2 regions of the Notoacmeibacter ruber genome follow, and region 2 is predicted to be linked to the other one. Evidence: riboswitches for the same ligand, from Rfam matches in the RefSeq annotation. Region 2 holds a riboswitch; the other holds the start of a gene.

Region 1 (14,953 bases), 950 kb from region 2:
AGGCCGCCGCCTCCGCGCTACTCGGTAGCGGCTTCCTCGATCCGGTCACCATCACCTTGCCGGGCGGCCAGATGCCTGCCTTCGCGCTTGCGGAAGAAGAACTCGGCGACGGTTTCGCTCAAGCTGCCATCGTCAAGGATGCCGGTGATGATCCCGATGTGACCCATGGCGCATTGGTGCGGGTGACCGTTCGTCGGGCCGCTGGCGGCGCTGGCATACGCTTCTACGCCGGTGCCGGGGTCGGCACGGTCACGCTTGCCGGTCTGCCGATCCCGCCGGGTGAACCGGCCATCAATCCTGTCCCCCGCCGGATGATCGCCGAGACTCTGGCGGAAATCGCAGACTTGCACGGTGTCGCAGCCGATTTCGATGTGTCTGTCGGTATCGACGGCGGCGAGGCCCTTGCGCAAAAGACCATGAATCCGAGGCTGGGCATTATCGGTGGCCTGTCGGTGCTGGGCACAACGGGAATCGTGGTGCCTTATAGCTGTGCGGCGTGGATTCACTCGATCCATCGCGGCATCGACGTGGCCCGCGCCGCGGGCTTCGATCACATAGGCGGCGCGACAGGCGATGCTTCGGAGCGTGCCATGGCGCAGCGGTGTGACTTCGTCATGCAACAGATCATCGACATGGGCGATTTCGTCGGCGGCATGCTGAAATATATTCGCGCGCACCCGGTGCCGAAGGTAACGGTCGCAGGCGGCATCGCGAAAATGACGAAGCTGGCCCAGGGGCGTCTCGACCTTCACTCCAAACATGGTCGGGCCGACCTGGAAGCGCTGGCCGATTTGGTGCGGGAAATCGGCGGTGGAGACGAATTCGTTCGGCGCATCGCCGGCTCCAATACGGTGGCAGAGGCCTTTTCACATGCCACGGAAGCCCAATTGCCGCTTGGTGATGTCCTGGCTGAACGCGCTTGGACAACCGCCGCGAAAGTTCTGCGCCAAGGCGAGTTGCAACTGCTGATCTTCGACCGCGAAGGTGCATTGAGGGGCGAGAAGAAAATGGCCGGGATCGACCCGGCCATTCTCTAGATCGGTTTGTTTCGCCCTACGCGCTACGGGCTTGGGTCGCGGGCGAATGCACGGCGCTTGTTCGCCAGAAATAGGCGGCGAACGCGCCGAGGAGCGCCCAACCGACCAGAGCCACACCAAAAGCGCGAGCCGCAAAAAGCGCTGCGATTTCCGGCGGAACCGGCCCGGCGAAACTTTCCGGCTCGGGCGCGCCGATAAGGTGCGGAGCCAGCAGAAGGACGGCGGCGCCGATCCATGCGAACCAGCTTCTGGTAAAGGCGATCAGGCCGGCTGCAACGCCAGCCGCGACAACTGTGCCGACCCACCAGAACTGGCGGGCAAAGACGTCGGCAGCGGCAACGCCCGGAACTTCCGGCGCCAGGGTGAAGCCTGGCGCGAACTGGATGACGAGAAAGCCAATGGCCCCCCATATCAACCCGGTCTTGCCGTCGAGCGACTGGCCCCGCTGTTCGGCGATGGCCATCAGGGGCAACAGAAGCAGTGCATAGCCGGTGTAGAGCAACATGCTGAAAAGCACGCTGAGCCCGTCGCGCATGAGGTCGAGGCCACCAAGATCGGGATGCGCGCTGACCGCCTCTGCCCCGAAGTGGACCAATTGACCAGACTCATAAAGTTCGGCGTGCAGCAAAACCGGTTGCACGAAAGTGAGCTGGAGCAGGGCCGCGATCAGACCTGCGCCAGCACCAGCGAACACAGCGCTGGTAATCAGACGTGTGAACATGGCTTAGTGGCAGGGAAAGCCGTTGGCGTGGCGGACATCGTGCGCTGCGTCGTGAAGCGCATTGGCCTGCGCCAGCCCGACAGAAAAGACCACGCCGAGGCCGAGAACGGCCGAAAGTGCCAGGGCGATAAGGCTGGTGGACCGTGTTGCCGCTACCGGCGACGTTACCGCAGTGCTGTTCTGAATCATTTCATCTCCTTGCCTGTCCACCCGACAGGCGCTTGGTTGCATCAATGTCCGGCAGGTCTCCTGGCTCGCGGGTCGAAGCTCTGGCCTGCCTTCCCCGGCGTCTCCACCGAGTGGCGTACTGGGCCATCGCTCACCGCTCACAGTCGCGGGGGCGGCTGCATTCGAAAGCCGAAACTTCCGCTGCATTCCCTCTTGGCTCTTCCCAACCGCATGCGACGGGAAAGAGAACCGAACACGATCTCTGTAGAGGAGCAGCGAGACGGACGCAAGAAAGAGTCTGGCGCGCCTGTGTCGCACCGGCATACGCTGCGTCGAGGATAAACGCAGGGACGATGAAGCATGACGGTGGATGTTCTTCTCAAAGGCGGCGTTCTGCCAAATGGTCAGACGACGGATATCGCCATTTCCGATGGCGTGATCGCGGCCGTCGAGCCCACTATCGATGCTGAAGCCGGTGAAGTTGTCGATATCGCCGGCGATCTTGTTTCGCCGCCTTTTCTGGATCCGCATTTTCATATGGACGCAACGCTGTCTTATGGGCAGCCACGCATCAATGCGTCGGGCACCTTGCTGGAAGGCATCGCGCTATGGGGAGAACTGAAGAAGGAGCAGACCGAAGAGGAGATCGCAGAGCGGGCGTTGCGCTATTGTGACTGGGCGGTCTCGATGGGACTGCTCGGTATTCGTTCGCATGTCGATACGAGCGACGACGAAGCAATGAAAGGCGTCCGCGCGCTTTTGTCGGTGCGCGAAACCGTAAAGCCCTATCTCGATCTGCAACTCGTCGCATTTCCGCAGGACGGCTTCTACCGCGCCCCGCAAGCGCGCCAGAACACGCTGGCGGCGCTGGATATGGGCGTCGACGTCGTGGGTGGTATTCCACATTTCGAGCGCACAATGGCGGAGGGGCGGGCCTGCGTGACCGAGCTGTGTGAAATTGCGGCGGAGCGCGGCCTCAGGGTCGACATGCATTGCGACGAGACCGATGACCCACTCTCGCGCCATATCGAGCAACTGGCCTATGAGACGCAGCGGCTGGGATTGCAGGGCAGGGTGGTCGGCTCGCACCTCACATCCATGCACTCCATGGACAATTATTACGTCTCCAAGCTCCTGCCGCTCATGGCAGAGGCCGAGGTCGCTGCGGTGCCGAATCCGCTGATCAACATCACCTTGCAGGGGCGCCACGATACATATCCCAAGCGACGTGGCCTGACCCGCGTGCCCGAGATGCTGGCGCACGGTATACGCGTCGCGTGGGGGCAGGATTGTGTCCGCGACCCCTGGTACGCGCTCGGCACGGCAGACATGCTGGACGTCGCCTTCATGGGCCTCCACGTCGCCCAGATGACCAGCCCCGCGGCAATGCGGCAGTGCTTCGATATGGTCACGAGCGACACGGCGGCGATCATGGGGCTGCACGATCTTGGGCTGGAGAAAGGTAAACGCGCCAGCCTCGTCGTGCTGGATGCAGGCGATCCGATCGAGGCGATCCGCCTTCGCCCGGACCGCTTGCTCGTCATGTCGAATGGAAAGATCATCGCGCGAAAGGAGAAGCGGAAGACCGCTCTTTCCGTGCCCGGACGTCCCACCGAAATCGATCGACGACATTCGGCAGGTTAGCGGCAGAAAATTGGGAAAGCGCTGGTCGGAGTGGCAGGATTCGAACCTGCGACCCCCTCGTCCCGAACGAGGTGCGCTACCAGGCTGCGCTACACTCCGTGAACCAGTTCGCGCGGCTGTATAGCTCTGCGACCTAGCGCCCGCAAGAGGGATGCGAACGGTTTTCTTCGGCTCTCGCATTTGTAGGCCGAAGGCCACGCGGCACAAGCGTCTCCGCTTACGATAAGGGGAGGGAGTAGCGTCCCCATCCAGGAATTTTGACCGCGGGATCGGCGAAATCGAATCCTGCAACGAGCCCGAGAAACTGCAGTTCGATTCCGTAGCGCAGGCCCGCTGCGAAGCCAAAGAGGCCGCCGAGCGTCACGTGCAGATCACGCCGGTCTTCTGAGACATCGATTGCGAAAAAGCCGGGCCGGTAGTCGCGGCCCACCGCATTGGAGGGCAGGGCAGTGCGCAGCTCCGGCACTTCTTCGAGAATATGGGCGGAGAAGGAGTTAGAGTTGGGGCCTGGCCAGATGCGGTAGTCACCGACGTGATTGAACGGATAGCTCTGAACGGCCGCTTCGACCTTCGCCAATTGCCGTTCTGCCGCTGCGCCATGAAGCTCGGTCACGATGAACGGATCGTTGGAATACCAGCGGCCATCGGCGGGATAGGCGTTCTTTCGTACCGGCTGGCCCCAGCCCACCTTGTCATAGCGGTCATAGTGGCGCGCACCCGCATCTTTCGTGACGAGCCAGCTATGCACGGACAGGGCGCCTTTGAGGCCGCCGGTGCGTGCCGCCAGAACATAGATCGCGGCATCGGCCTGGCTTTCGGCGGGCGGAAGGAGGCCGGATCGGCCCCAATCGGCATCCCGCCAGCTCGCAGGACGGTCAGCCAACTCCCAGTGTATGAGCGAGGCGGCAGCCGGGAGCACGAAGATGGCAAGGATGAAGAGAAGGAGAAATCGTAGGATACGCATGGGCCGCAGAAGGAAAGGGAATTTCGCAGTCAGCGCATGTCTTTTCGGCAAAAATACGGATATGAGCGTGCGGGACTCTGACACGGGCTGGGAGGCACAAGATGGCAGATAATCCGGTTCTGGTGGAAGTGCTGCGCGGCGAGCATGTCGAAAGCCGCCATCGCGGTGCATTCGTCGCAATGGATGGTGACGGCACGACGATTCTTTCGGCAGGCGATCTCGAACGACCGGTCTTTCCCCGCTCTGCGATCAAGCTGATCCAGGCACTGCCGCTTGTGGAGAGCGGCGCTGCCGATCACTACGAACTGACCGATTCCGAACTGGCGCTCTCGGGCGCATCGCATTCCGGCGAGCCCGGCCATGTCAGAACCGCCGCCGCCATGCTGTCGAAGGCGGAGCTGACAAAAAACGACCTGGAATGTGGTTCGCACTGGCCTTTCGATACGGGCGCATCGCGCCACCTTTTCTGTGAAGGCGAAGAGCCGAATGCGCTTCACAACAACTGCTCGGGCAAGCATGCCGGCTTTCTCTGTACTTGCCGGCAGCAGGGTTGGCCGACGGGCGGTTATGTCGGGTACGACCATCCGATGCAGGAGGCCATTCGAGACGCGATGACAGCGCTGACCGGCGCTGCGCATGGGCCCGACAACATGGCAATCGACGGATGCGCGATACCGACCTACGCGATTGCCCTGACGGCGATGGCGAAAGGAATGGCGGCCATGGCGAGCGGGAAGGGCCTTGGCAAGGAGCGAGCCGCTGCGGCCAATCGCCTGATGAGCGCGGCAATGGCCGAGCCTTGGCATGTCGCCGGTTCGAAGCGAGCCTGTACGCTCATGATGCAGGCGGGCGCCGGACGCCTCTACATCAAGACGGGTGCGGAGGGTGTCTATTGCGGCATATTGCCCGAACTTGGCATTGGCTTTGCCCTGAAATGCGAGGATGGAACGACACGAGCTTCGGAGGCAATGGCGGCAGCCCTGGTTGCCAAACTCTTGCCGGATGGTGATCCGCTCGCCCAGCGCCTGTCGGCTATGGCGCGAACGCCGATCCTCACCCGCAAGGGCGATGTGGTGGGCGAGATCAGGCCAACTGCTGCGCTGGCCTGACGGCCTTCTAGCTGACGCTGTTTCTGGCGATGGTAAGATGGTTGAAGAGGTCGGCAACGGCCTCTTCCGAAAGACCGGCAAGATCGTCGCTCGCACGCTCAGTCCAGCGGTAGCCGACGATTGCGCCCTGCGGCACAGCCTGGAACGTATTGCCTGTGACGACTGCTTTGCCGGCTCCTTCCGCCACGGTTACAGCCAGACCGACGGGACTTTCGCGCACGACGTTTCCCGTCATCGAGACCGCGCGAAGATAGGGGCCCCATCCCGCCGCCATGCCGAACCGCGCCGCCTTTTCGACAACGTTTGCCGCGACGGCCGTGTCGGCCTCGACCGCGATGCCTATGCCAAATCCGGCTGCATCTTCAGCAGTCGGTCCGTGGTCGACGATGTTGCGGACGATGTTGGACGAAACGCTGGAGAGGCGGCCGCCCGAGTCGAAATTGACAACCGAAATGCCGTTGGCCGCGCCATCGATCAGATTGCCGTCAATGATCGATCCGGTCGTGCCGAATTCGGCATAGAGGGCGGTTTCTCCTGAGCGGAGACACTGATTGCCGCGCGCGATCATGCCCGAGGCAGTGTTGCCGCGGATCGCCGAGAACGCGCAATCGGTGACGATATTATCCGCAACGATTACATTTTGAGCGCGATAAATGTTGATGCCGTTGCCATACTGGCCCGTACCGCCGGAAGCCGCGCCGATTTCGGAAATCCGGTTGCCACGGATCTGCGTGGCATCTTCGCCTTCCTCCCAGCGATGCACCAGAATGCCGCCATCGCCGCATCGTTCGACGGTATTTCCCTCGATCGAGAGGCCCTCCGACTGTCGCGCGAAGAGGCCGATGGAAGCGGCGCCGGAAATATGATTGTCGCGAAGAAGACCGCTCGCGCCTTCGATCTGAAGTGCGGTCTTGCCCGCCCCGACGACCTCGCAGCCGGTCATGTGGACCTCGCCCGGCTGCCGCAACTCGATCAGCGCTTCGCTGTCGTCCGAGAGCCATCGGTTCTGGCCATCGATCGAAAGGCCGTCCAGCGTGATGTGAGCGGCGTTTTCAGCCCGAAAGAGGAAGCCGCGTCCGCTGTATCGGATTCGGGTCGCGCCCGGCACGCCGGAAAGGCGGGTGCGCTTCGGCAGGCGGATATTCGAAAGGGGATAGACGCCCGGCGGAAGGTCGATCGGCAGATTGCGACGGTCGGCCTCGTCGATCATGCGCTGAAAGATCGCGCTTTGATCGTCGGTCGCATTGGGGCGCAGGCCGAATTCGGTGGCGTCGATTCCGCCACGCAGCCGCGCCTTCGTAATAATGGAGCCCTGCGCGCCCGCCGGTATGGTCGAAGCGGAAAGGGTCAGAGCCGAGGCACCCAGCCCCAAAATGAAACATCGCCTGTCCACCATCGACACATTCTCCGCTTTCATGACCGGTCTGGAAAGTGCGTTGCAGAAACCATGCCGTTTCGACTGCGGATTGTTGTTCGACAAAGAGAACGAAAGTCGCGTCGCGTATAGCAACGACCGCCGACTATTCTACATCTTGTGGCAGAGAACGAGACGGACGCCTCCGCAATGGAAAAGCCGCTTTACGAGCAAACCAACTTGACGCTTACGCGTGTGCTCCATTTCATCATCGGCTTCGTGCCACTGATCATCGGACTCATCGTGGCGCTCGGCCTGCCATGGTTCTGGTATCACGATCTGGCCATGGTGCCGGAAAACGTCCGTCCTTACGTGATCGTGATCACATTCGGCATCATTCTGGGCGGCTGGGCCTTTATTGCCGTCGTCGTAAGGCAGTTCTGGTTGACGCCCGTCTCCAATCTGCGGCTTTGGCGCCACCGCGCCGTCATCGAGCACAGCACGCCGTTTCGCCGTAGCTTCGAATGGATCGAACGCGGTGATCTTTTACAGGCCGATGTGGTGAGCGAGCCCTGGATGGAGGGCATGGAGACGTTTCACATCGTCCTGCGATTCATCAATGGAGACACCGAGGAGGTCGGCGGCAAGATGACGGTGCGCGCCGAGGCCTCCCGACTGGCCGGTCTTCTCGAACGTGAGCTCACAGATCCGCTGACCTTCGACGATCAGACGATACCGGCGGCAACTGGCGGAAGGTGACGGCGGCCTAAGCCGCTTTATCCTTGTCCATCAGCATATCGATCAGGTCCATCGCGGCCTCCGGTATCTTGGTGCCTGGCCCAAAAATAGCCGATGCGCCGGCTTCCTTCACGGCCGCGTAATCACCGGGGGGAATGACGCCGCCGGCGATGATGAGAATGTCGCGGCGGCCGGCGCGGTCCAGCGCCTTGCGCAGTTCCGGCACCATGGTCAGATGCCCGGCAGCGAGCGATGACGCGCCGACCATGTGGACATTGTGGCTGACGGCGAGGTCCGCCACTTCTTCCGGTGTCTGAAACATGGCACCGACCACGACATCGAAACCGAGATCGCCAAAAGCCGTGGCGACGACCTTCTGGCCGCGATCATGGCCGTCCTGTCCCATCTTGGCGATCAGGATACGCGGCTTGCTGCCATGCCGCTCGGTGAAGGTGAGAACCCGTTCGGCCGCTTTTTCGAAAGTGGGGTCAGCCTCGGCTTCCTTGCGATAGACGCCTGAAATCGTCTGAATTTCGGCCATATGCCGGCCAAAGACCTTCTCCAATGCAAGCGAAATCTCGCCGACCGTCGCCCGCGCCCTGGCCGCCTTGACGGCATAGGCGAGGAGATTGGCATCCTTGCCCTCGCGTTCGGCGGCCTTGGTCAACTCGTCGAGCGCCGTTTCGACGGCAGCAACATCGCGTGTGCCCTTGAGTTCCTGCAACTTGGAAAGCTGACGCGCGCGCACCTCGGCATTGTCGACTTTCAGCACGTCGACTTCGATGTCCTTTTCAGGAGCATGGACGTTGACGCCAATCACCGCTTGCTGCCCCGCATCGATCCGGGCCTGGGTCCGCGCAGCGGCTTCCTCGATCCGCATCTTGGGGATGCCCTTTTCATTGGCGGCCGCCATGCCGCCGAACTGTTCCACTTCCTCTATGTGGGAAAGGGCGCGGCGGGCGAGGTCTCGCGTCAGCTTCTCGACATAGGACGATCCGCCCCAGGGGTCGATCATCGCGGTTGTCTGGCTTTCTTCGGCCAGGATCAACTGCGTGTTGCGGGCGATCCGCGCCGAATGATCGGTCGGCAGGGCCAGTGCCTCGTCGAAGCTGTTCGTATGAAGGCTCTGCGTATGGCCCTGCGTCGCCGCCATGGCTTCGATCATGGTGCGCATGATGTTGTTGTACGGGTCCTGCGCGGTGAGCGACCAGCCCGACGTCTGACTATGAGTTCTGAGGGAAAGCGATTTGTCGCTGTTCGGCGAGAAGTTCTTCTTCATCAGTGCCGCCCAGAGGAGGCGCGCGGCGCGCATCTTGGCGACCTCCATGAAGAAGTTCATGCCAACCGCCCAGAAGAACGAAAGGCGGGGCGCGAAACTATCGATATCGAGGCCCGCCGCCACGCCGGCGCGTGCATATTCGATACCATCCGCAATCGTGTAGGCCAGCTCCAGATCGGCCGTCGCTCCGGCTTCCTGCATATGGTAGCCGGAGATCGAGATGGAGTTGAAGCGCGGCATGTGCTCGGCCGTATAGGCGAAGATGTCCGAGACGATCCGCATCGAGGGCTTGGGCGGATAGATGTATGTGTTGCGGACCATGAACTCCTTCAGAATATCATTCTGAATGGTGCCTGCGAGTTTCTCCTGGCTGACGCCCTGTTCTTCCGCTGCGACGATATACAATGCCATGATCGGCAGCACTGCGCCGTTCATGGTCATCGAAACGGTCATCTCGTCCAGCGGGATCCCGTCAAAGAGGGTCTGCATGTCTAGGATGGAATCGATGGCGACACCCGCCATTCCGACATCGCCCGCCGCACGCGGACTATCGGAATCATAACCTCGGTGCGTCGCCAGATCGAACGCGACCGAAAGACCTTTCTGTCCCGCGGCCAAATTGCGGCGATAGAAGGCGTTGGATTCTTCTGCGGTGGAAAAGCCTGCATACTGACGAACCGTCCAGGGGCGCTGGACATACATGGTCGAATACGGCCCACGCAGAAAGGGAGCGGCCCCCGGCATCGTGTTGAGGAAAGGCAGCTTCTCGCGATCCTCGGAACCGTAAACCCGCTTGACCGCGATACCCTCCGGCGTGGTCCACTGGCCCGACATTTTCTCATCGGGCAGCGAAGTGGGCTTTTTCCATTCGATCTTCGAAAAATCCGGTGTCATTCGCTTCCCCCCAACATTTCGTCCATCCGCATCGGGGACAGGCGCTCGCAGAAGACGCTCCCATCCTCCGGCACGGGTTGCCGCTCCGCCGGCAGTGTCTGTACGACCCGCTCTTTATCCAAAGGATGAAGCGAGGTGCCGACGATCTTACGGTCGCCGTGTCGATAGGCCTCAGCCCTTTTCTCGCGGGCCTCTTTCACGCGTCGCTGAAAGTGGCCGTCCCGCAGGGAATGAAGCAAACCGCCTTCATCCTGCAGCCTTCGCATCTCTTCCCATCCTGCGCGCGCCAGTTCGTCTGTGAGCTGTTCCATACCGCCGGAGCCGGCCGCCGGATCGGCGACGAAGCCGAGATTGCTTTCGTCGCGAAGCAGCAATTGCGTATTGCGGGCGAGGCGCCGCGCAAATTCGTCCGGCAGGCCGTGAGTGATCGTATGCGGAAGAACCGAAACGCTGTCTGCCCCGCCGACGGCCGCAGAAAAGGCTGCAATCGTATTGCGCAGAATATTGGTCTCCGGATCCTTCACCGTCTGCATCCGGTAGGACGTTTCGGCGTGGATATGCGCCGGGATGGCTTCGACCTGGCACTCTTCCAGAAGACGGGCCCAGATCAGCCGAAGGGCGCGAATTTTCGCGATGGTGAGATACTGGTCATGCGTGGCCGAAAGGGCAAAGCCGATATGGGGCGCGGCATGAGCGATGGGCTGTCGCGCTTCTTCGAAAATACTGAGATGGGCGATTGCGACAGACGCCATTGCGCCGAGTTCCTGTGCCTCGGTCGCCCCGGCATTGTGGTAGACCCGACCATCGGCTTCCAGAAGAACCCCCGGAACCTGCATGGCGAAGAAATGGGCAAGCGATTGCGGCAAGCTCGCAGCCAAGGCTTCAAGGCTCATGCGAAGACGGCCTGTTCCGCCGAAGGTTGCGGCCGAATCGATCCCGAAGGAAAGTCTCAGCTTCGACGGATTGATCGCCCTGTTGCTAAGATTCTGGACCAGCCAATCCATGGATTTGCGTGAGGCGGGATGCACGTCGATCCGGAGCGCAATATCGTTGACCGGCAGATCCTTCAACAATCTGGAAAGCGTTTCCTCGCTGGCGGGAAGGCCGTATCCAAAGGCATTGGGCGCGCCTTCGAACACAAGGGCGAGGCCGCTTGCACCGCCGCGCAAATCCGTCTCGATCTGCTGGCGGGCGCGATCGACATCAGGATCGTCCACACGCTGCGCGATCGACCAGTTCCGAGTCGGTTCGGCGCGGCTCAGAATGCGAGGTTCGGCGGGTTCGAACAACGGGCCGAGCGCAATGCCGTCATCGCTACGATTGACGAGATTGTCCTCGAAGTCTCCGCCGCGCAGCGCTTTTTCAGCCAGCTTCCGCCACGACTCCATATCTACGGGTGCAAACTCTGCATTGCGAAGAAGAGCGGCGTCCATAAGTCTCCCACCTTGCTGGAACGGCATCGATAGCTGCGGATCGGTCGCGTCGTTTTCGCGTGCTTCACCCATGTCCGGCAAGTCAGTATTTGGTCTGAAGCACGAAAAATGAAAGTGTTACCTCAAAAGGTTGCGAGGATTTTGCCCCCGTCGCAAAGATCGGAGCCGGGCTGACATTGAGGCGATCGCGGCCGCAATGCTATAGGTTTTGGCGGATGACGAGGCGCAGTGGGTGGCAGATAGGGGACCCTCCTGAACATGATCGCAGCGGACGAGATTTTTATCGGCGCGAGCCGTGATACGGACGACGCATACAAGAAGGCGGAGGTGCTGAAACTCGCCTATGCCAATAGGCACGGCCTGATTACCGGTGCCACCGGAACCGGTAAGACGGTTTCCCTGCAGATTCTGGCGGAGGGCTTTTCTCAGGCGGGCGTCCCCGTGTTCGCTGCCGACGTCAAGGGCGATCTTTCGGGTATAGCCGCGCCCGGCGAAACGAAAGCGTTCATCGATCAGCGCGTTGCCGATATTCGTATGGAAGAGGAGGGCGGTCTGAATTTCGAGCGGTTTCCGACGATCTTCTGGGATCTGTTTGGAGAACAGGGGCACCCGATCCGCGCAACTGTCTCGGAAATGGGGCCTCTTCTTTTGTCGCGCCTGATGAATCTGACCGATGCTCAGGAGGGTGTTCTCAACATCGCCTTCGAACTGGCGGATGAGGAGGGCCTTCTGCTTCTCGATCTGAAGGATCTGCAGTCGCTTCTGACCATGGTCTATGAGCGGCGAAAGGAACTGTCTTCCAGATATGGGAATGTTGCGTCCCAAAGCGTCGGCGCAATCCAGCGCTCGCTTCTGGTGCTGGAACGGCAGGGCGCGGAGCACTTCTTCGGAGAGCCGGCGCTGAAGATTGCCGATCTGATGCGCACCGACCGCGATGGCCGGGGCATGATCAACATTCTGGCAGCCGAAAGGCTGATGATGAACCCGCGTCTCTACGGCACATTCCTGCTGTGGCTCCTCTCCGAATTGTTCGAGGAACTGCCGGAGGTCGGCGATCCGGAAAAGCCGAGACTGGTGTTCTTCTTCGATGAGGCGCATTTGCTGTTTGACGATGCGCCCGATGTTCTGATTGAGCGGATCGAGCAGGTCGTCCGGCTAATCCGCTCGAAGGGAGTCGGCGTTTATTTCGTGACGCAAAACCCTCTTGATGTCCCCGATACGGTCCTGTCCCAGCTTGGCAATCGCATTCAGCACGCGTTGCGTGCCTATACGCCCCGCGAGCAGAAAGCGGTCAAAACCGCGGCGGAGACCTTCCGGCCCAATCCCGACTTCGATTGCTACGAGGCCATCACGAAGCTGGGCGTCGGTGAGGCGCTCGTTTCCACCCTCGAAAGCAAGGGCGTCCCCTCCATCGTGCAAAGAACGCTGATCCGCCCGCCATCCTCTCGCATCGGACCGCTGACCGATCAGGAACGGGCCATGGTGATGGGCGGAAGCCCTGTCGCCGGCATCTATGACCAGCCGGCGGATCGCGAGAGCGCATACGAGAAGCTGGAAAAACGTGCTGAAAAGGCCGCTTTGGACGAAGCGGAGGCCGCCCGCCGGGACGAGGCAGAGGAGAAGCGCGACGAGGAGTTGCGCGAGGAGCAGCGGGAAGAAAAGACGGGCTGGTTCGAGAATGTCTTTGGAACGCGCTCGTCCAGGCGGAGCGGCTACAAGCGCCAAGGTTATGTGGAAGCGGCTACGAAAAGCGTGATCCGCTCTGTCTCCAGTCAGGTCGGCCGGCAGATCGGCAGAGCGGTTGTTCGCGGTATTCTTGGGGGGCTGAGGCGCTGAGTCGCGTCAGGATAGCCTGTGCTCATCGTCGATCAGTTGCAGGCGCGAGGGCGGCTTCGTGCCCCATTTCCAGAGGACGAGGTTCACGGCGTCGGGTCCGCTTCCCTTGGCAAAACTGCGAACCCGCAGCCCGTTATAGCCTCGTGCAATGAGAGTACGCGCAAAACGCTGCGTGCGTGCTTCGCCTTCTACCTGCATCTGATCGCGCCAGTCGGGAGCCGCCAGAGTGTCCAGAGTGAACCCTTCGGCTTCGAGTGCATCGCTGTCGGCTGTGTCGAAGATCATCTCGATCCTGGCGCGATAGCAGACGAGCGTCGTGGGCTGGAGATCGCCTACCTGATTGGCCTCGCGCAAAGCGGTTTGCACGGATGTCGACAGATAGAGCGCGGGCGTACCCTTCGGATTGAAGCGTCCGCCATAGAGTTCTGCGCCGCGTCCCGACATCGGTGTGCGCGCAAACACCGGATTGAGCGCCCGGTAGAGTTTTCCCGAATAGACCAATGCTCCGGTCAGGCGTAAACGCCGGCATCGACGGCGTCGATGAAGTCCATTACCTCTTCGGCGCGCCCGTCACGCACAAGCTGCATGGCCGTTTGACCGGAAAATCCCGGCAAGGGCTCGGATCGATACCAGGCATAGGCCATCAGGGCGGAACCGAATCGTGGCTCGACCTTATTGACGATCTCGACCATCTCGCGCAGGCGCCGCTGGGTCTTGTCGGATCGCACCCGATCCTTGCGTTGTACGGCATCCTTGCCAAGACCCACGGTCCGGGCAATTTCCTCGCTCGTCGTACGGAACGCCTTTGCAATCTTGCCTGGGGCGAAAAGGCCCTGATCGGAATAGGCTGTGAGGCTCATCTCGGCCCCCTTCTTTTGTGCCGGTCTCTTTGACGCAATATAGCGTCAATTTCAGCGGCGTTCAACAGAGCGCCCCCAAAGTTCGAGTCAGAGGACTCAGGTACGTCCCTTCCGAAAGGATATTTGTCGGCAGACGGAGACTGTGCCAGCTTGTCGGTGCGGTTCCGGTCCTCGCCGCCCGGCGCCGGATAGGCATGGGAGGATAGATCATGAGGCTTGGTGGTCGTCATGTAGACCGGGTCTTCCGCGTCGTCGGATCCAAGTCGGACGCGGCCTGTTCTCCCTTGGCCGCATCCTGGCGTCGCTCGATGGAACATTATGGCCTGGACCCGGCCACTAATGCCGCCCCCGACCTCGTCGAGGCACCCGATCTGGCGCAGCGGCAGGGTGAACTCGGATCTTTCCTGGCCCTGGCAGCCCCGAAACTCGACCAGCTCTTCGGGCTTGTCGGCGCCTCCGGATGCGGTGTTCTGCTGACCGATGCGGCTGGCGTAGTGCTCGACGGTCGCTGCGCCGAAGCCGACGCTGCGACGTTTCGTGAATGGGGCCTGCATCCCGGTGCGGACTGGAGCGAAGCGCGCGAGGGAACCAACGGCATCGGAACGTGCCTCGCCGAAAAGCGCCGTATCATTATTCATCGTGGCGATCACTTCATGGCCCGCAACACGGCGCTCAGTTGCATGGACGCGCCCATTTTCGGCGTTGACGGTCATATTCTCGCGGCGCTCGATGTCTCATCGGCGCGGGTCGACGAAACCGAGGGCTTCAATCGGCTGCTAGCTGCCGCTGTCGCTCAATCGGCCCAGGCGATTGAAGCTGCCAACTTCCGGGCCTTTTTCCCCGACGCCCGTATTATAACGGCCGAAAACGACGAGACGGAAACCCCCGTGCTGCTCGCGGTGGATGAGGACGATCT
Region 2 (14,953 bases):
TTGGGAAGGTTGCGTCCAAGCTTCATGATGATTGCGGCTTCGGTCTGCGTTAACCGCTCCGCGAGATCGTCTTCGTCGAGCGTGCCCGGCAGAACGGTCAGGACGTCGTCGCCCTGGACGATGGGCACGCCGGCAAGGCTCCAGCATCCGCTCATGGCTGTAATGCCGGGAATGACCTCGGTGGGATAACGATCGGCAAGTCTGACATGGAGATGCATGTACGAGCCATAGAACAGTGGATCGCCTTCGGAGAGGATGGCGACCGTCCGACCCTTCGAAAGATGGGCTGACAGCGTTTCTGCCATCTGATCATAAAATGCGGTCACCGCGCTGCGGTATCCGTCGCTATGACGATGCAGTTCCGTGGTCACGGGGTAGAGCAGGGGGACTTCCATAATGTCGGGCCGGCGATAGGCGGCCACGATCCGCAAGGCGTTGGAACTGTTTCCCGCCTTCGCAAAATAGGCGATCACGTCTGCTCGCTCCAGAATGCGCGCGGCTTTGAGGGTGAGAAGATCGGGGTCGCCTGGCCCGGTTCCGACGCCATAGAGACGCCCCGTCCCGTTGACCGCTTTTGCGCTGCTCCATGCCATCGTCAAATCCCCGGCCGTGCCAGCGCGTTGAGCGCGGCGGCGGTCATGGCGCTGCCGCCAAGGCGTCCGCGAATGATGGCGAAAGGAATGCCGCGCGGGTTGTTGGCAAGCTCTTCCTTGGACTCGGCTGCGCCGACGAACCCGACGGGCATGCCGAGTATGGCGGCCGGTTTCGGCGCGCCGTCATCGATCATGCTGAGCAGATGGAAGAGTGCGGTCGGGGCGTTGCCGATGGCCACGACAGCTCCGGCCATCCTGTCGCGCCAGAGCTCCAGAGCGGCGGCGGAGCGGGTATTGCCGATCTTGTTGGCAAGCTCCGGCACACGCATATCGCGCAGGGTGCAGATCACTTCATTATCGGCGGGTAGCCGGGCGCGGGTGATACCCCGGGCCACCATTTCCGCGTCGCAGAGAATTGGCGCACCGGCTTGAAGCGCCTGTCTTGCGACGTCGCAAACGCCCGCGCCGAAGACGAAATGCCTGGCTGCCTCGACCATACCGGATGCGTGGATCATCCGGATGGCGACGTCGGCCTCGCCCTCGGAAAAGCGCGACAGATCCGCTTCGTCGCGAATGATGGCGAAGCTTCGCTCATAGATCGCCGTGCCGTCACGGATATGGTCGTTCAGCGTTGCGGTTGCGTTCATGCGATGCCTCCGGCGGATGGTAGCGTCGACACGACTGCGTCTTCCGGCTCGGTGAAGTGTCCGAGGCTGCTCCCATGATCGTCAAATGCATCGATCCCGTTCGGCCTGCCGATCAGGTGGACCGCCGCATGAGCCGGTCTGGCGCATTCCTTCTCGCAGCCGGACAGGTGGACGGTCGAGCCGTCATGCGGCAGCAATCCCCGCTCGACGAGTCGATCGGCTGCGGCATGGGTATCGAAATGAGCGCAGTCGCAGGCGGGGTGTCCTGCGCAAGCCGCGATCGAAAGCCGAGGATCATCATCCTTTGTAATGAAATCCCGCGCAGCCTCATGGGTCAGCAGCCGCTCGATATGGTGGTCATCCAATCCGCGCACAGAAATAAGCCGTCCGGCTGTCGTGCACAGCCGGATCTGCCGCGCACCGGCTATTTCGTCGATCGCGTCGATAATGGCGTTGAGTGATGAAGCGTGCATCATCCCATAGGCCGGGCTGAGGACGGCTAGGCTTTCATCTTGGAGTCTGATGTGCCCGACATGGATCGTCATGGCCCGTTCGGGGATTGGGTCGGCACCAGATTCGAAAGAACTTGCGGCCGCGGTGGTGGCGATCTGCGCCCTTGGCAAGGACAGGTCTCGGCCGCGCGCATTAGGGCCGATTTCGGCAATCGCTTCGGCCAGCGCCGAGACCGCCGCGCATCCATCCGCCGGTCTCACATAACCAAGAAGACGACCACTCTCTTCATTGTCACCGAGGACGATCGCCCATCGATCCGACGCCGCCCATCGCAGGCGGATATCCGCGATCACGCCTGCAAGATCGATGCATCCTCCATCATCGACAACAATCGAGAATTTTGGCGCAAGGCGCTGTTTCAAATTCGGATGCTCCGACATCTCTTCGATGGCGGCCACGAGCCGCGCGCTATCGGAGCCTGCCGCTGTAAAGGGGTTGGCATCGAGTGTCAGGCCAAAGCGGAACTGGTCGAGGACGCCTTCAATCTCGGACGAGAGCGCCGCCGTGCTCTCGCTGGTCAAACCGCGGATTTGCCAGTTGCCGCGCGTGGAGACTTCCAACAGCCCATTGCCGTGGCGTTCGGCCAGCTTCGCCAGCTCGCGGACGATCGCCGAGGGCAGGCCGGCACGCGCTGGCGTCAACCGTACCAACAGGCCATCGCCCGTTTGCATGGGATGATGGAGGGAGGGACATGCACCGCGTCTTCGTGGGGCAGGGCGAGGCTCAAATGATCCGATGTCCGGTCTATCTACTACGGCCGTTGTCATTCCGCCGCCTCTCGTTTGGTGTTCGCGCCGAGGTCCAGCTTTCCTTCTGCTTCATCCAGCAATTCGGCAAGCATGGAAGGCGTACTATTGCGGCGCGGTTGCCAGAGATTGCGCCGTATTGCGTCATTCAGGCGCCGCGCAATGGCGCGCGCCGCGGCTGGATTTTCCTCCAGGATGAAGGTGCGAACCGCATCGTCCTGCACATAGGTATCGCAGACGGCCTCGATGAGTTGCGGATCGATCGACAGGGTGGTCTCCGCGAAGGCGACCAGCCGATCGACCGTCTCGGCAAAATCGGATGCGCCACGCGGCCCATGCCGCATCTGTCCCTGAATGTAATCGGGTCGGGTGGCTCGGCCTCGCACCACGCGCGCGACGGCGTCCGCTACGTCCCGCGCTCGGGGCCGGTCCGGGTCGGTCGTGTCGAGGCAGACAAGATCGACCGCCTTTCCCAACGCCGCTGCGGCTGCTGCAAATCCGCCAATATGCGCGGCATCCGCATTGCCTTCCAGCAGGTCGCGGCCCGCATCGTCTCCGACATGGACAAGGATATCCGCCGCCGAAACGCGTTCGCGGAAGGCGTCAGGAGCCTCAAGCGCATCGCCTGCGTGGTCGAAACTGTAAGAGGTTGCCGCAAGGTAGGCTTCGCCGACGATTGTCCGCTCATCCCATTCGCTGCGCTGGAGCATATCTTCCACACCGGCGCCATATGTGCCGGGCGCGGTGCCGAAAACACGTGATGGAACGTCTGCGTTTCGGACTGCGGCACGAAGAGGGTTTTCCTGCGCGTCCTCATCTCGATCGGCCACTGCCTGGATCGCCTTGTGAAGAAGCTCGATCTGGGCGGCGAACATATCGCGGAACAGGCCGGAGAGACGAAATGTCACGTCGACGCGCGGACGGCCCAGCAAGGCAACAGGCAGGACTTCGATGGCTTTGACCCGCCCGGACGCATGATCCCAGACCGGACGGCACCCCATGAGCGAAAGTCCTTGGGCAAGTTCTTCACCACCGGTTCGCAACGATGCCGATGCCCAGAGATCCATGACGAGGCTCTTTGGCCAGTCGCCATGTTTCTGCAAGTGATAGCGCAGAACCTCGTCTGCTGCCGCCTTGCCCATTGCGAAAGCCGTCGGCGTCGGCATCGTACGCGGATCGATGACAGTGAGGTTCCGACCAGTCGGCAAAACGTCGGTACGCCCGCGATCGGGTGCACCGGCCGGGCCAGGCGGAACAAAGCGTCCATCGAGCGCGTCGATCAGGCGGTCGCGTTCGCTATCGGCCGCCATCGTGCGACCAGCCGTCGCGCCTTCTTCCGCACGCCCATAGATGTGTTGCCCATCCTTGACTGCCATCTCTTTCAGATCGCAGAGCCAGGCGTCGATCGACAGCAGACGCTGATCCGGGTCGGTCTCCGCCGAAAGATTGGCTATCCGATCGAAACCTGTCGCTTCCGCCTTTTCCAGAACGAGATCACGCAGTCGCTCGCGGCGACGCGGGTCCATTCCATCGGCCTGCACGAACTCGTCGACAAGTCGTTCCAGCTCGGCCTGATCATCGGTCAGGCCGGCTGTCCTGAGCGGCGGCGGCAGGTGGCCGAGCGTGACTGCACCGATCCGCCGCTTGGCCTGCGCGGCCTCTCCCGGATTGGAGACGATAAAGGGATACACCACTGGTATCTGCCCGGTCACGATTTCGGGAAAACAGGATTGTGACAGTGCGACTGCCTTGCCGGGCAGCCATTCCAGCGTACCATGGGCGCCGAGGTGGATGATGGCGTCTGCGGCGACGGCTTCTTTCATCCAGTGACCGAAGGCCAGCAGTTCGTGCGTCGGCGGGAGTGCCGGGTCGTGATAATCGGCACGTCGCTCGGAGGCTCGCCCTCTATCCGGCGCAAAACAGACCTCGATATTGCCGAACGTTGCATGCCGAAGCGCCAGCTTTGCCTGTTTCGGCTTGCCCCATGCTTCGATCAGCGACGTCTGCGCCGTTTCGGGAAGGGCTACAAAAGCCTCGGGCCAGTCTTTGGCCGCAGCAACTGGATGCGGATGGCGAAGAAGGGTCAGCAGGTCGCGCGGACGTTCCGGCACATCGCGTACGGTATAGCCGGCTTCGGCCAGGTCGCCGAGAATAGCGAGCGCCGAGGAGAAGACGTCGAGGCCGACGGCATAGCCTTCGCGCCCTTCGGCTCCCGGATAATCAGGCAGGATCATCACGATCTTGCGTTCGCTCGCCGGCGTTGTCTGAAGCGCGATCATTCGGCGGATGCGAGTGACCATCGCCTCTATACGATCCGGCTCGGCGGCGTTCTGCTGTAACGCCATCTGGTAGGATGCATCTCTTTCACCCAAGGCCTTGAAAGAGATGGCTTCCCCCATGATCCGTCCATCCAGCTCCGGCAGGACGCAGTGCATGGCCATGTCGGTGGCGCCGAGCCCGCGATCACTCTCTTTCCATCCTTCGCGACGCGTGGTGGCGATTGCCGCGTGAATAACAGGACGATTGAGCCGTTCGAAAAGCGGTACGGCCCTTGTTGTGCCGTCTCCGGCAATGCGGCTGTCCAAAGACGCGGCGAAACCGGTGGTAGCAACGATCAGCGCCGGATCGGTCCTCTCGACAAGTTTATCGAGAAAGGCCGTCACGGCGGGGTCCTTCAGCGAGGGAACGAAAACCGGGAGGCCGGCGATCCCTTCCTTGGCCAAGGCTTCGAAAAGAACGGAAACGGGCTCCGCATCTTCGGCCATGAGCAAGGAGCGGTAGAAGATGATCGGCACGCAGGGCGCTGACGGCTCTTGCGCTCGAAGAATGTCGTCCGGGTTTTCGGATGTGCCGGTTGCCGGCGACCAGAAACCCATGCGGGGCGGTGTTTGTGCCTTGTCCGGCTTCTCTCCAAGATCGGGCCGCGTCAACAGAGCCATTGCCTGGCGCAAGCGGTCCATATTGGCAGGGCCACCCTCGCGAAAATAGGAGAGAAGCGTCGCGTATTGGTCTTCCGGAAGCGTTGAACGGGATTCCAGTTTTTCGTCGCGCTCGCTGCACTCTCCGGGCAGGAGAGCCAGCGCGATGCCATTCTTTGCGGCAGTTTCGGCTAGCCGGTCACAGCCATAGGCCCATGCATCATAGCCGCCCAGAATGCGGACAATCACGATCTTGGCCTTTGCGGCGACCGCGTCGAGCCACAAATCGACACTCATCGGATGACGCAGATCCCTCAGGCTGGCGAGCCTGAGGGTAGGGTCGGGCTCCTCACCATCTGCACGACCGTGCGCCCCCGCAAGACCGCGCAAATCGGAATCCGAAAAGGAAAGCAGGACCATCTCCGCAGCATCCTGTCCCAGATCGAGCGGTTCGATCGATCCGTCCAGGGATGCGGTGGAGATGGAGGGGATGTGCATGGCTCGCGCGCGTTCCTAGCCGGCCAGAGCGGCGCGAACCGCTTCGGCATCCAGATCATGAAGGCCGATGACGACAAGGCGGGTCCCACGTGTCTCATCGGTCTTCCAGGGACGGTCGTAATGACTTTGGACGCGGCTTCCGACCGCCTGCACCAGAAGGCGCATCGGCTTGTCGCCAATCGCCGCGAAACCTTTGACACGCAGAACATCCGGTATCGCGCAGGCCGCTTCGACCCGCGCTGTCAGATCCTCCGGCGAGGCGACGGGCGGCAGTTCGACGACGAAACTTTCGAATTCGTCGTGATCGTGCGCCACTCCATCGGCATGCGCGCCGTCATGATGGGTGCGGATTGCTTCGATGCCATCTTCGGTTGCCGCATCGAGACCCAGCAGGATGGCGGGGTCAAGCTGGCCGTTACGTGACGGCACGATCCGCACCGGTCGGCTCAATTCTCCTTGCAGACGGTCTTCGGCCTTCTGGCGATCGTCCTCGGAAAGAAGATCGGTCTTGGAGAGGATGACGAGGTCGGCGCAGGCAATCTGGTCGTCGAAGACTTCTTCTATCGGGTCGTCATGATCGACACTTTCATCGGCAAGCCGCTGGGCGGAGAGCGCATCCATGTCGGAGGCCACCTCGCCAGAGACCAGTGCGGCTCCATCGGCCACGGTAATGACGCCGTCGACCGTGACTCGGCTGCGGATGGCAGGCCAGTTGAAAGCCTGCACGAGAGGTTTCGGGAGCGCGAGGCCACTCGTCTCGATGAGAATGTGATCGACCGCCGGCTCGCGCTTTAGAATTGCGTCGAGCGCGGGCTGGAAATCATCCGCCACGGTGCAGCAGATGCAGCCATTGGCAAGTTCCACCACGTCTTCCTCGCTGCAATTCTCGACGCCGCAACCGCGAAGGATTTCGCCGTCAATACCGACATCGCCAAATTCATTGACGATGACGGCGAAGCGGCGGCCCTTGGCGTTCTCCAGCAGATTGCGGATGATCGTTGTCTTGCCGGATCCAAGAAAACCGGTGACGATGGTGCAGGGAATACGGCTTGTCGCTTGCATCAATGATGCGCCTTTTCTTCTGGGTTCGATTGGCCGTCAGGCATTTCATTTTGCTTCTGAGGCGTGGCCCGGACTTTCAGCGGTGCGCCATCGACGGCGAGCGGTGCGTGGTCGTTGCTGTTCAGCGTGACCTCGACCACGGCATCCTCCGGCAGTTTTGCAATGTGCATCCAGGGACCGTAGAGACGGCCAAGTTTTTCGCCGTTCACATAGACATGGGCATGGCCTTCTCCCGGCCGGTGTGCTTGCCCGGCATGGGCCGGCGCGAAGCGGAACTTTTGAGTTTCCACATGCAGGTTCCAGCCTGTCACCGGATCGGGGATCAATGTCGCGGAAAGTGCCGGCGCAACGCTGCTGGAGACGTTCAGAACCTTGCTGTGATCGTGTACGCCCGCATGATTTCCGGCAGCCTCTGCATGGGAGTGCTCATGACCGCCGAGCGAAATATTGTTCGCTGCGGCCAGCGTGAAACCGATGCCGCCGCCATAGACAAGGCCAATGGCAAGCAAGGCAAGTGGCTTGAGACGGAGCGCCATGGTCTAGCGCTCGCGTTCTGGATGCACATACACAGATGAGGGTAGAATCGCCTTGGTGGCGTTTCCAGGCATAATTGGTCCTTCCTCGCCGTCCCACCGACAGCGTCTAGCGGTTTTGCCTGGCAGGTCTCCTGGCTTGCGGCCGATCGCTTGATCCACCTTCCCCGGCATGACAGCACCGAGTGGCTCAACGGATCTGCGCGGACCGCTTACAGTCGCGGGGGCGGCTACGGCTTGGGCTGGGACGCTGCACCGTATTCCCTCTTCGCTCCCCTTTCGGGAAGAACCAGACAGGACAGTCTCTAGCGGACGCGACCCGACTTCGCAACTATGCGCTGGCTCATCGGCCGGCGCTTGCATTTGCCGCTCGGAATCGGGCAGTTGATCTGTCCTCCAATGGAGAAAGGAAGCCGAGATGCAGACCGACGAAGCAGACCGCCACCGCGCGAAGATGGCTAAGCGAAAGGCTGTTCAGGATGCGGAAGTGGCGTCCAAGACGGTGGAGGAAAAAGGTCTTCTTATGGTCCACACGGGACCGGGCAAGGGGAAGAGCACGGCGGCTTTCGGTCTGGTTCTTCGTATGCTGGGCTACGGCAAAAGAGTCGGCATCGTGCAGTTTGGAAAGGGCGCCTGGGAAACCGGCGAGGCCGACGCCCTGAAGCGTTTCGGCGATCAGATCGCGCTGCATATTCTCGGCGAGGGTTTCACGTGGGAGACGCAGGATCGGGAGCGCGATGTGGCTGCCGCCCAGGCAGCCTGGTTTAAAGCCAGGGAATTGATGGCGGATCCGTCGATCGCCCTGCTCGTCCTCGATGAGCTCAACATTGCTTTGCGCTATGAGCATCTCGATCTCTCAGAGGTTGTCGAAACCCTGACGAACCGGCGTGAGGGTTTGCACATCGTCGTGACCGGCCGCAATGCCAAGCCCGAACTGATCGACGCTGCCGACCTCGTCACGGAGATGGGGGCGGTAAAACATCACTTCAAAGCGGGCGTCAAAGCCCAGAAGGGCATAGAATTCTGAGGTGACGAGCGAGAACCGCCAACATGCCAGTCGCCCGGCCCGAACCCTGATGTTTCAGGGCACAGGATCCGATGTCGGCAAAAGCCTGATTGTCGCGGGCCTTTGCCGGGCGCTGAAGCGTCGCGGTCTTGCCGTCCGTCCCTTCAAGCCGCAGAATATGAGCAACAACGCCGCCGTTACGATCGACGGCGGAGAGATCGGCCGGGCGCAAGCCCTCCAGGCGCGCGCCTGCGGCGTCCCCTCGCATACGGATTTCAATCCGGTTCTGCTGAAGCCGCAGGGCGGTAACGGCTCGCAGATCGTGGTCCAGGGCAGGGTGCGCGGTACGGCGAAAGCGGCGGAATATCAGTCGCTGAAGCCCGGTCTGATGAGTTCGGTGATGGAGAGTTTTTCTCGCCTGAAAGAGACGGCCGACATCGTCCTGGTTGAGGGGGCCGGTTCGGCCGCCGAGATCAATCTGCGGGCTGGTGACATCGCCAATATGGGTTTCGCCCGGCAGGCCGATGTGCCGGTCGTGCTGATCGGCGATATCGATCGCGGCGGCGTGATCGCCTCGCTGGTTGGCACGAAGGCCGTCATCGACATGGCGGACGCGGCGCAGATTTGCGGTTTTCTGGTCAATCGATTCCGTGGCGATCCCTCCCTTTTCGACGCCGGAATCAAGGAAATCGAGCAGCGGACCGGTTGGCGCTCATTCGGGCTCATCCCCCATTACGAGGATGCCGCGCGGCTTCCCGCCGAAGATGCGTTGGCATTGCGCGCACGGGTGAAGGAAAAGGCCGAAGCCACCCTCAATATCGCGATGATCGCGCTGCCATCGATTTCCAACTTTGACGATTTCGACCCGCTTGCGGCCGAGCCGGACGTCAATCTTCTGCGGATCGCGCCGCATGAGGCGCTGCCGGCCCATCTCGATTGCGTTATTCTGCCCGGATCGAAAGCCACTCTCAGCGATCTATCCGTGCTCCATGAGAGCGGACTGCTGCACGATATCATCGCTCATTCCCGCCGGGGCGGCGCCATTGTCGGCCTTTGTGGCGGATATCAGATGCTTGGTCGGAGCATCAGCGACCCTGCGGGCGCGGAGGGCGGACCCGAGCGACTGGAAGGTCTCGGCCTCCTCGATCTGGAGACGGTGATCGCGACCGAGAAGCGCCTGAGCGAGGTCCATGGCCGAAGCCGGGACGGTGATCTCCCGCTAGACGGGTACGAAATGCATATGGGGACGACGGATGGCCCCGATCGCGGGCGACCCTTCGCCTATCTGTCGGATGGCACCGAAGAGGGTGCGGTGAGCGCCGACGGGCGCATTATCGGAACGTATCTGCATGGCATCTTCGCCAATGACGCTTTCCGAAAGGCCTTCCTGCGTCGTCTCGGCGGCGACAGCCGCCTGCCCGCCTTCGAGCAGGGGGTGGAAGCCGCGCTCGACGGACTGGCCGATCATCTGGAACTTCATTGCGACATTGACGGTCTGCTTCACAATGCCCGTTGAGCCTGGAACACACGTGCAGGGTTATGTAAAAGCAGGTCTCCCTTCGGCCGACGCTTCCGGGCCGGTAGCCGCTGTTCATCATGGCGGCGATCTGTCCGAAGCGAACCGGCTGTTTCCGGACGCGCCAAAACCCTGGATCGATCTTTCAACGGGGATCAGCCCTTATCCCTATCCGTTGCCGCCTTTTGACAGCGAGGTCTGGACGCGCCTTCCTGAGGGGAGCGAGATCGATTCTCTTCGGCAGGCAGCGGCCTCCGCTTATGGCGCCGAGCCTGCTCAGATCGTCCCGGCCACCGGGACCCAGCCTTTAATGGCGGCGCTCGCCGCGTCGGTCCCGCCAGCTGAGGCGGCAATTCTGAGCCCGACCTATCAAGAGCATGCACGTCTATGCATGCAGGCGGGCCATGGCGTTTTGCCGTTCGGAGAGTGGGACAATCTGTCCGATGCGGCGCGGCTCGTCATCGTCGTCAATCCGAACAATCCGACTGGATCTCTGACAAGCCGCGAACGCCTGCTGCAAGTCGCCGACGAGATGGAGAGACGCGGCGGACTGCTCGTGGTCGACGAAGCCTTCATGGACAGTGTCGCCGGCGCGGCCCAATTCTCACTTGCGGAAACGGTAGAGGGCCGGCGCATTGCGGTACTCCGGTCCTTCGGCAAGTTTTATGGACTCGCCGGTCTGCGCCTCGGTTTCGCTGTCGCGGGTGAAGCGCTTGCGAACCGGCTGACGTCACGTCTTGGCCCGTGGCCGGTCTCCGGGCCGGCGATTGCTGTCGGTCGCGAAGCGCTGGCAAACGTACATTGGCAGAACGAGCAGCGACGACGACTGGCGAAAGCGCAGGAGCGTCTCGATGCGCTTCTTGCAAAGTCGGCCTATAGGCCGGCGGGCGAAAGTCCCCTGTTCCGTACGATCCATGACGGTCGCGCCGACGCGCTCTTTCAACGTCTTGGTCAGAACGGAATCTGGGTGCGTCGCTTCGAGCAGGACCCCAACATGTTGCGCCTGGGCCTGCCTGCATCCGAAATCGCATGGGAACGTTTGGCCGAGAGTCTCCGACGCTAGCGGAACGCGATCGGGACCGAAAAGGACCAGCTGCCACGGCCTGCGCCGGGTGGGATCGGCGGAAAGGGCGACGCGCGCCGGACGGCTGCCAGTGCCGCACGATCACCGGCGGAAGAGCCAGAGCTTCGCGCCAGTCGAATGCCGCTCGCGCGTCCATTGGCGGAGACGGTGAACGACACCACTGCCGTGCCCGATGCACGGCCCGATGCCCGGGCGGCACGGCGAACGCGGCTTTGCACCTTGCCCGGGTAGTTTGCGACGGCGGCATTGCCTTTGCTGGACGACCTCCTCGCCGCTCCGGCGCTGGATGAGCGCTTGGCGTTGCGGGCCGAATTGCCCCGGTTGCCGCTCGCCGTCTGGCGTGGCTTGGAACTGCTTCGTTTGGCTTGCTGCTTGGTCTTGCGCGGCGTCGCGGCACGCTTTGGCTTGGGCGGCGGCGTATAGGCCGGGCGAGCTTTAGGGAGCGGAATCTGAACGGTTTCCGTGATGGTTTCCAGTGGCTCTGTGGCGGAAACCGCCGCCATCTCTGCCGGCTCGACCGTTTCTGTTTCGGTAATGTCTTCAGTCGCCTCCGCAGGAGCAACCGGCACCGTTTCTATCGCGCTTTCGGTCACGGCAGGCGTCTGCTGCGACGTTTCCGCGAGGAGGGTTTCCGGCGCTGCCTCGCTTGCCGTCTCCGGCATTTCGGCTTCGGAGACGTCGCTTTCCAACTCCGGTGTTACGGGAGCGGCTTCGGGATTCGTCTCGGCAATCTCGGTGGGTTCAAGAACGTCGCTTTCCTCGCCTTCGGCCACGGCGTCGGTGAAACTGTCACCGGCCATCGTCACGGCGCCGCCGCTGCCACCTTCGACCTGAACGAGTTCTTCCTCCTCCGGCAGGCTGGTAAAGCCCGCCAGATGCAGAGCCGAGGAGACTACGATCGCCACTGTCCAGGCCCGTCTGCCAGCCATCAATTCTGCTCCCGTTCGGTGACGAGGACGAGATTGGTCAGACCGGCTCTGCGGAGTTCGGCAAGCCGGTCCACAAGATCGGGTGCTGGCAAGGATTGGTCGACAAGGATGCGGAGGGGCGCGTCAGCGCCGATTCCGCTCCGCTCATGAGCCGCGAGGGTCTCTTCCAGCGTCACCGGCTGTCCGCGCCAGGTCATCGTGCCATCCGCGCCAATGGCCAATGCATCCGGTGGGGCACCCGGCGTGGCCTCTTCCGTGGTTACGGGATCGAGTGCCCTGTCGACGGGTGGGGTCAGTGTACCGGCGATCAGAAAGAAGATCAGCATCAGGAAGACGATGTTGATCAGCGCGATCGTGCTGTCCGCCTCACGCGGCTTTGTATAGGGAGGGTTGAGCTTGACCATCGGTCTATCTGGCGAGGGCTGTTTCGATTCCGGAGGCTCTGAAACGCTCCAGGGTTGCAACGAGTGTCTGCGATGTGGCGCCATCTCGGGTGAAGAGGGTCGCCGAAGCGGCCCCCGCCTCCCGCAGTGAAGCGAGGCGGTCGGCGATCCTGTCCGCCGGAACCTGTTCGCCATTGATCTGCACGCCTTCGGCATCGATCGTCGCGACGATGTCCGGGCGGTTGGCGCCGGTTCCGGCATTGCCAGCCGAGCCGATCGGCACCTCGGCAAAGCGCGAGAAGGTCGATGAAAGCATGAAGAACAGCAGCAGGAGAAAGATCACGTCGATGAGCGACGTCATCGACATTCGTTTTCTGCGGCGGATGGCAGCGTCAATACGCATGGGCGGCCTGTCCGCTCAGGCGGGCCGACCCGTCGGCATTCGAATTCGCGCCGGATATTGATGGCAATTGCGGTGCCAGGACTTCCGTTGCCAGCGTTTCGATCGCTACCCGGTCGTTTTCCAGCCGTTGCTCTAGGAAGGTCAGGATAACCGAGACCGGCATTGCCACGGCAAGTCCAGCGGCGGTCGTCAAAAGCGCGACCCATATGCCACCGGCCAGAATGGACGGATCGACGGAGTTGCCGGCTTGCTGGAGCTTCTGAAAGGCTTCGATCATGCCCAGCACCGTTCCGAACAGCCCCAGAAGCGGCGCGATCTGAACGACAGCGTCGAGGAAGCGAAAGCCCGACTGATGCTTGTGCAGATGCTCGGTTGCGAAGCGGGCGATTTCTTCTTCGATCTGCGTCTTTGAAAAACGCGTATCGCGCTGCATGGCGAGAGCCAGCGCAACGGCTTGTGCAGCGCCACTACGGCCTTTTGCTGCATAGGCTTCGGCTTCCGCAGCCTTTCCTTGCCGGTAAAGGGCGATGGCGTGGCGCGCGCGGGAGGTCTGTCCGATCCGGGCGTGGCCGAAACCGGTCAGTTTCAGAAGGATCAATGCCAGTGAGATGACCGAGATAATGGCGAGGATGGCGACCACCGGACCGCCCAGCGCCAAAAAAGAACGGATCGGCGCGAAAAGGCTGATAATATTCATGTTCAGGCCCCTTAGCTGCCGAAGGTCAGATCGGTCTTGTTTCGGGTCGCGATGGCGTTCGCACAGTTCTTGCTGTCGATGCCGGCTCCTTCGCATCGCGCGACACCGTTGACGAGAACCCTCGAAAGATCGGCGCAGTCCGTTTCAGGTAAATCGAAACGCTTTACCAATGTCTTGCCATTCGGCAGGGCGCCGAAATCGAAAACAGTCATACGGTTGACCAGACCCTTCTTGTCGAAGAGCACAACCTCGAAGCCGGCCGATTCCAGATCTGCCTCGATACCGTTATGGGCGACGAAGGTCATGCGGCACGAATTGTTCGCCTGAGATGAGACGGAATTGAGCTCCAGAGTGAGGCTCTTTTGTTCCGCCGTCGCCGGTTTTGCCTCTTGCGCAATCGCGCCCGCAGAAAAAACGCCCACGCTCGCTACCGCGGCCGTGAGCAGATAGCCCCATCTCATACCAATGTCCTTCACAGTCGGTCTTTTGGCGAACGGACCCGCGAACGCATCGCGGTGTCGATTTCGTTTAAAGATGATCGTGAAGGTAATGTTTTGTCAATAGCGCGACCGGCTACGCCGCAATCGCTCAACACGTTCGCGTTGGTCGTGGCGCAATCTGTCTCGGGTGTTAAGCGACGCGCAGACCGAAAAGATCGGTAAGTTCGGGCTTTTGCCTCACAAGCTCGGCAAGCGTATGGCGACTGAGAACTTCCAGGAATGCGTTGAGAGCTTCCCGAAGCGCCGCGTTCAGGCTGCAATGATCAACGAGGGGGCAGTGTGTGTCGCCTTCCTCGAAGCAATCGGCCATGAAGAAACCTTCCTCGGTCACCCGTACAATGTCGAATAGGGTGATCTCTTCGGCTGGCCTGGCCAGACAGACACCGCCCTTTCGACCGCGAACGGTCTTCATGAGGCCGGCTTCGACCAAAGGCTTGAGGATTTTGAAGAGGTAGAGCTCCGGGACCTCTGCCGACTTGGCGATATCGGGAATTCTGCTCAGGCCGTCCGGGTCGGCAGTGCAATACATCATCATGCGTATCGCGTAGTTGGTCTGCTTGGTCAGTCGCATGGTCGCTTCCACACCTCCGTCTTGTTCTCCCTATTTAATACAGGCAGTACATTAGAGCAATTCCAAACTAGACATTTTGACACAGCTTTATGCCGAGCATATTTCTGCGGGGTACCAGACCGAGGATTTTGCCGTGCTTGTCTGCAGCTGCAACCTGATTACGTCTCAGGAGATCCGTGACGTCATCACAGAAATGCTGGATCAGGATCCCTGGCGGCTCATTGTGCCCGTGCAGGTTTATCATGCCATGGAAAAACGTGGCCGCTGCTGCGGGTGCTTCCCGGCGGTCGTCGATCTGATCGTGGAAACAACCGAAGCCTACCATGAACGCCTTGCAACCCCGGCCGCCGACGT

The links. Region 2 has a riboswitch for cobalamin ahead of D8780_RS08610 (hypothetical protein). Riboswitches for the same ligand answer to the same signal wherever they lie in the genome.
Positions count from the first base shown of each region.
Region 1: linked by a shared signal. The riboswitch ahead of D8780_RS03990 (CbtB domain-containing protein) and the one ahead of D8780_RS08610 (hypothetical protein) in region 2 are both predicted to bind cobalamin.

Region 1 is NZ_RCWN01000001.1:847,730-862,682, forward strand. Features, by position in the region: gene D8780_RS03980 (cobalt-precorrin-5B (C(1))-methyltransferase) at 1-1,037, shown strand, start outside; gene D8780_RS03985 (CbtA family protein) at 1,054-1,758, opposite strand; gene D8780_RS03990 (CbtB domain-containing protein) at 1,762-1,947, opposite strand; cobalamin riboswitch at 1,981-2,195, opposite strand; gene D8780_RS03995 (amidohydrolase family protein) at 2,287-3,570, shown strand; tRNA gene D8780_RS04000 (tRNA-Pro) at 3,593-3,669, opposite strand; gene D8780_RS04005 (DUF3750 domain-containing protein) at 3,788-4,534, opposite strand; gene D8780_RS04010 (asparaginase) at 4,636-5,643, shown strand; gene D8780_RS04015 (TIGR03808 family TAT-translocated repetitive protein) at 5,651-7,039, opposite strand; gene D8780_RS04020 (hypothetical protein) at 7,208-7,756, shown strand; gene scpA (methylmalonyl-CoA mutase) at 7,764-9,908, opposite strand; gene D8780_RS04030 (methylmalonyl-CoA mutase subunit beta) at 9,905-11,341, opposite strand; gene D8780_RS04035 (helicase HerA-like C-terminal domain-containing protein) at 11,600-13,177, shown strand; gene D8780_RS04040 (RES family NAD+ phosphorylase) at 13,184-13,678, opposite strand; gene D8780_RS04045 (MbcA/ParS/Xre antitoxin family protein) at 13,687-14,037, opposite strand; gene D8780_RS04050 (helix-turn-helix domain-containing protein) at 14,247-14,953, shown strand, end outside.
Region 2 is NZ_RCWN01000001.1:1,801,412-1,816,364, reverse strand. Features, by position in the region: gene D8780_RS08635 (precorrin-2 C(20)-methyltransferase) at 1-593, opposite strand, end outside; gene D8780_RS08630 (precorrin-8X methylmutase) at 596-1,240, opposite strand; gene D8780_RS08625 (hypothetical protein) at 1,237-2,424, opposite strand; gene cobN (cobaltochelatase subunit CobN) at 2,517-5,915, opposite strand; gene cobW (cobalamin biosynthesis protein CobW) at 5,931-6,977, opposite strand; gene D8780_RS08610 (hypothetical protein) at 6,977-7,513, opposite strand; cobalamin riboswitch at 7,618-7,819, opposite strand; gene cobO (cob(I)yrinic acid a,c-diamide adenosyltransferase) at 7,929-8,537, shown strand; gene D8780_RS08600 (cobyric acid synthase) at 8,587-10,032, shown strand; gene cobD (threonine-phosphate decarboxylase CobD) at 10,046-11,095, shown strand; gene D8780_RS08590 (energy transducer TonB family protein) at 11,092-12,045, opposite strand; gene D8780_RS08585 (ExbD/TolR family protein) at 12,045-12,449, opposite strand; gene D8780_RS08580 (ExbD/TolR family protein) at 12,454-12,831, opposite strand; gene D8780_RS08575 (MotA/TolQ/ExbB proton channel family protein) at 12,821-13,528, opposite strand; gene D8780_RS08570 (hypothetical protein) at 13,540-13,989, opposite strand; gene rirA (iron-responsive transcriptional regulator RirA) at 14,159-14,599, opposite strand; gene D8780_RS08560 ((2Fe-2S)-binding protein) at 14,676-14,953, shown strand, end outside.